One region of the Arthrobacter sp. HS15c genome, then DNA from elsewhere that is predicted to be linked to it. Evidence: riboswitches for the same ligand, from Rfam matches in the RefSeq annotation. Region 1 holds a riboswitch; the other holds the start of a gene.
What was found. A riboswitch is a leader RNA that binds a small molecule or an ion and turns the genes downstream of it on or off. The one in region 1 is predicted to bind cyclic di-AMP.
Positions count from the first base shown of each region.

Region 2: another riboswitch for cyclic di-AMP. It lies ahead of ABV518_RS18215 (M23 family metallopeptidase); the one in region 1 lies ahead of ABV518_RS20630 (hypothetical protein).

Region 1 covers NZ_JBFOHM010000013.1:151,641-153,835, forward strand. The annotation lists gene ABV518_RS20625 (flotillin family protein) at 1-555, opposite strand, end outside; cyclic di-AMP (ydaO/yuaA leader) riboswitch at 875-1,058, shown strand; gene ABV518_RS20630 (hypothetical protein) at 1,391-2,125, shown strand.
Region 2 covers NZ_JBFOHM010000011.1:55,666-57,860, reverse strand. The annotation lists gene ABV518_RS18215 (M23 family metallopeptidase) at 144-962, opposite strand; cyclic di-AMP (ydaO/yuaA leader) riboswitch at 973-1,216, opposite strand; gene ABV518_RS18210 (metal-dependent transcriptional regulator) at 1,347-2,042, opposite strand.

The DNA of each region.
Region 1 (2,195 bases):
GTCCACAGACTTGATCTGGAACGTGTCGATGACCAGACCCTGGTTGGTCATCGAATGCTCGGCTTCTTCCTTGACGGAGGCCGCAAACTGCGCGCGGTCCTTGATGATCGCGTCAACGCTCAGGGTGCCCACGATGGAACGCAGTGAACCCGACAGGGTCTCCTGCGTGTAGTGATCAATGGCGTCCTGCTGGTCAAGGAAACGCTGGGCTGCCTTGCGGACAGAGATCTTGTCGCCGCCGACCTTTACCTGGGCAACGCCGGCCAGCTTGAGCTGGATGCCGTTGTTGGAGATCGCTTCGATGGTGACTTCAACCTGACGCGATGACAGCGAGATGTGGCTCACGCGCTCGGTGATCGGGTTAACGAACGCCCGATTGTTGATGATGACACGGGACTGGTCATCGGAGGTTTCATCGGTGGTGTTCGGATCGCTCTTGCCGGTGATGAGCATGGCCTCATTCGGCTTAGCAAACCGGATGCTCGAAGTGTAGAAGATGAATCCCGCGATGAGCAGGAGGGCAAGTGCGCCCCCGCCGATCAGCATTACTGTCATAGTTCCCCCTATTGATGTGTCAGATCGCCATGGTTGTCGCCGATCCTTGGACCCCGGCGCCATGGGGGACGCGGCATTGCTGAAACAACCCGGCGACGTCCCCCATCGGACCGGGTGCCTTCCATCAAACCTTACGTGCCATTGGTGCTCCAAGGCTCGGCGGGCTTACCGCGGCGCCAGGGTTGGTCAGCCCGCACGCAGGCGCAATCGCAGGCGGACACAAGGTAACTCGCGGTCCGGGTCATTCCTGTTACCTAAACGTGACTTAACGGACGGGTTCGTGTACGGTCTTGGGGTGGCCCATCTGGATCGGGCTGCGTCCGGGCTGACGCCGAGCTCTGCCACATCCCGGACTCCCAACACATTAAGGCAGAGACGGGGGACCCACAGTCTTCGGGCCGCTGCCCAGCGGTCCTTGGGGTGAAGCCGTCACGTTTAACGTGCCGGCCGGTTGACCTCCACCGAACCCGACAGCTAACTCCGCAGGCGTTGAGAGGCAACCATCATGTCCCGTTCGCTTGATCAGTCGCGCCCTTTTCGGGCCGGGCGACACCGCGCAGCTGCTGCGCCTGTCATCACCACTCCACTCACCCCCACGAGTTCCGACGCAGACGTTCCTCATCCCGGGCATGGTTCCACCGAACCGGCGTCCGCCCCGCTGCGGCGACGCAGGGACAGGCGCCCGTCCCTCGATATACCCCCCGCCCCGGAACCAGGACGTCCCTCGGAAACTGCATCTCCTGCAACCGAAGCCCTTCCGGCAATAGCCCCCATAGGTTCCGCTCCGGGAAGCCCACGGAGAGCTGTAGGCCGAGGCAGCCAGCCAGCGTCAGGCATGAGCCCCCAGGTAGCCGCTGCCTTCAGTTCCGACGCCCGGGCCATCCTGAAGAGAGCCGCGTCGGTTCGTGTTGTTGGTCATCGGATGGCCATAGTCGCAGGCTCCCTTGCCGTGCTGCTTGCCGTCGGCACGGCCAGCCAAGCCACCGAGCTGCCCTTCTTCGGCAAGGAGTCGTCCGCCCAGGATGCTCCCGGTGCAACGGACACGACCGGCGCCACGTCGGGAACACAGCCCACCGGCACTAATGGACGCGTGACTCCCCGGCCCGGCGCCACCACTGCCCCGGGCACACCGGGCGCTGCCCCGGCACAGGCCGCCCCAGGCACCGATAATGTGCCCGCTGCTACGGATCCCACTGCCTCTTCCGTGCCAGCCGTCGCCGACCTCCCCATGCCGGTGGACGCTCCTACCCTGGCCGGAATCCTGGCTGACTCCCCCGCCGCGGTTCCGCCCTCACCGACGCCCACCGTGATCCTGCAGCCACCGGTTATTACATCGGCGACACCTGCTCCGCCAGCGTCTGCGGCGGCGGCCACACCGGCGCCCACGACGACGCCTCCGGCGACCACACCCACACCGACACCGACACCGGTCGGCGCGTCACCCGCTCCCTCGCCCACTGGTACCTCTGCACCTTCCGATGAAGGGGACGGCACCACCGAAGAAGCAGTCGAAACCCGCTCGTATGCCAGCGGCCGCCTGGCGTCCTATGGATGGGGGCGGAACAGATGAATGCCCTGAACGCGCTGTGGGACACGTCAACAAAGTGGCGCCCCAGCCAGGTGGACCGGGGGTTGGGCTA
Region 2 (2,195 bases), on a different contig from region 1:
AGCGGTGGCAGAGCTAGGCAATCCACTCAAGAACGTCAACTTCGGAAAAGTTGACGCAAGTTAGACGGTACAGGAGTTCGGAGCGAATGTCACATTCAGGTCACGGCATGTCATGCGAATGTGAGAGTTTGCCATCATTTTGGCTAGAGCCAGCCGGTGGGGTCAACGACTTCACCGTTGACCTGGACCTCGAAGTGGAGGTGGCAGCCGGTGGAGGCGCCCGTGGTGCCGCTGAGGGCCACGACGTCGCCGCGGCTGACTGTCTGGCCTACCTTGACGTTGAACGACGAGAGGTGGTTGTACGTGGTTTCCAGGCCGTTACCGTGATCCACCACCACGCGGTTGCCGCCGCCGTACTGGTGCCATCCGGCGAAGGTCACGGTGCCGCTGGCCGCCGCCAGGACCGAGGTGCCGCACTGGGCCACGTAGTCCTGGCCGCGGTGGAAGTCGCCCGTACCGCCAGTGATGGGGCTGACACGGTAGCCGAACGGGGAGGCCGTGACCAGGCTTGCCAGCGGGGCGCCCAGGCTGCCTGCGGATGCGGCCCTGGTGATCGAGCCCGCCGACTGGGCGCTCAGGAGCTGCTTGAGCTTGCCGTCGGGATCACCCTGGGTGACTACGGAGGAGCGGCTGAAGTCGATTCTTGCGGCTGCCTCGGCAGAGATTTCAGGCTGTGGAGCTGCGGAAACAGCCGAAGCCTGCTGGCCGGCGTCGGGCGTGGCCAGCACGGGGCTGGTGGCCGGCACCGTGACGGTGAGGACCAGGCCGGTGGCCGCTAGGGCGATGCCGGCCTTTTGGCCTACGCCGCTGGCGGCTGCGAAATCGGTGATCTGCCGGAAAGGGCCCCGGCGGCGGCGCGCATCGCGCTGTGGATCCCGGGGCCTGTCCGCGGCCACTGCTGCGGCAACGCGGGGCGCTGCTGCGGGGCCTGCCGCACGGCGGCGGCCCCTGGAATTCTGCATGGTCAAGAACGGTTCCTCTCTGGAAAGCCTGCGAAGTTAGCTGTCGGATTCGGGTCAGAGAGTTCAAAGACCCGGTCCGCCGTAAGCAAGCTTCGGCGCAGAGAGATATCCCGTAGGATCCTTCGCTGGAAGAGGCTTGCTGCTGACGGACTTCACCCCAAGGCGGCCTTGCGACCGCCGGTTGTGGTTCCCCCGCCTCTGCCAGTTGGTGACTCGTACCCCGATCTGCTGGCAGAGCTCGGCTCCAGATCAGGTAACGCTTTTGTATCGACGCTTGGCGTTAACTATAGGCGATTAAGCCGGACAGTAACAATTCCGTTATCTTTGCGTAAACCCCAACGAATGGGGTAAACACCCCGGTTCGGCGCCTCTTTTGGACAGGCGTCAGGCGACGGATACAAATACGTGCGCGGCGACTTCCGGCGGGAGCTCCAGCGCCCCTTCGATCCCGGCAACCCGGACCGAAATGTAGTCGCCAACGCGCTCCAGTGATACCGCAGCGCCGGGCCGGATCCCGCCCTCGTCGAGCTGGATGAGCAACTCCGGCTCCACCTGGATCGGTTCCGCCAGCCGGCTGACAACCACGTTGGAGCCCGGGCCGTAGCCCTTCATCGCTTCGAGGAGATTAATCACGCCGTCCGTAAAGGGCGACGACGCCTGGCCGCCCAGGGCCGCGAGGCCGGGGATGGGATTGCCATAGGGGGATTCCGTGGGGTGGTTCAGCAGTTCGTAGATGCGCCGCTCGACGCGTTCACTCATCACGTGCTCCCAGCGGCACGCCTCGTCATGCACGTAAGCCCAGTCCAAGCCGATGACATCCGCAAGGAGGCGCTCGGCCAGCCGGTGCTTGCGCATGACTTCCGTGGCCCGCTTGCGGCCTGCCTCCGTCAGCTCCAGGTGGCGGTCTCCGGAGACCACCACAAGGCCATCACGTTCCATCCGGCCGATGGTTTGGGACACCGTGGGCCCGGAGTGTCGGAGCCGCTCGGCGATGCGTGCGCGAAGAGCAACGATGTTCTCTTCCTCAAGCTCCAAAATGGTCCGAAGATACATCTCCGTGGTATCGATCAGATCCGTCATCCAGCTCAGCTCCTCGAGCGCAGTACCTTGCGTTGTCCCACCGTATCGCGTACCGACAGCGACGTAGTCCGTTGAAAAGCTTAGCCTATTTTGAGTTTGTCCGGATAATTCCTGGGCCGCCGGAGGCTTGTCTCAATGGCTGGACTATGACGG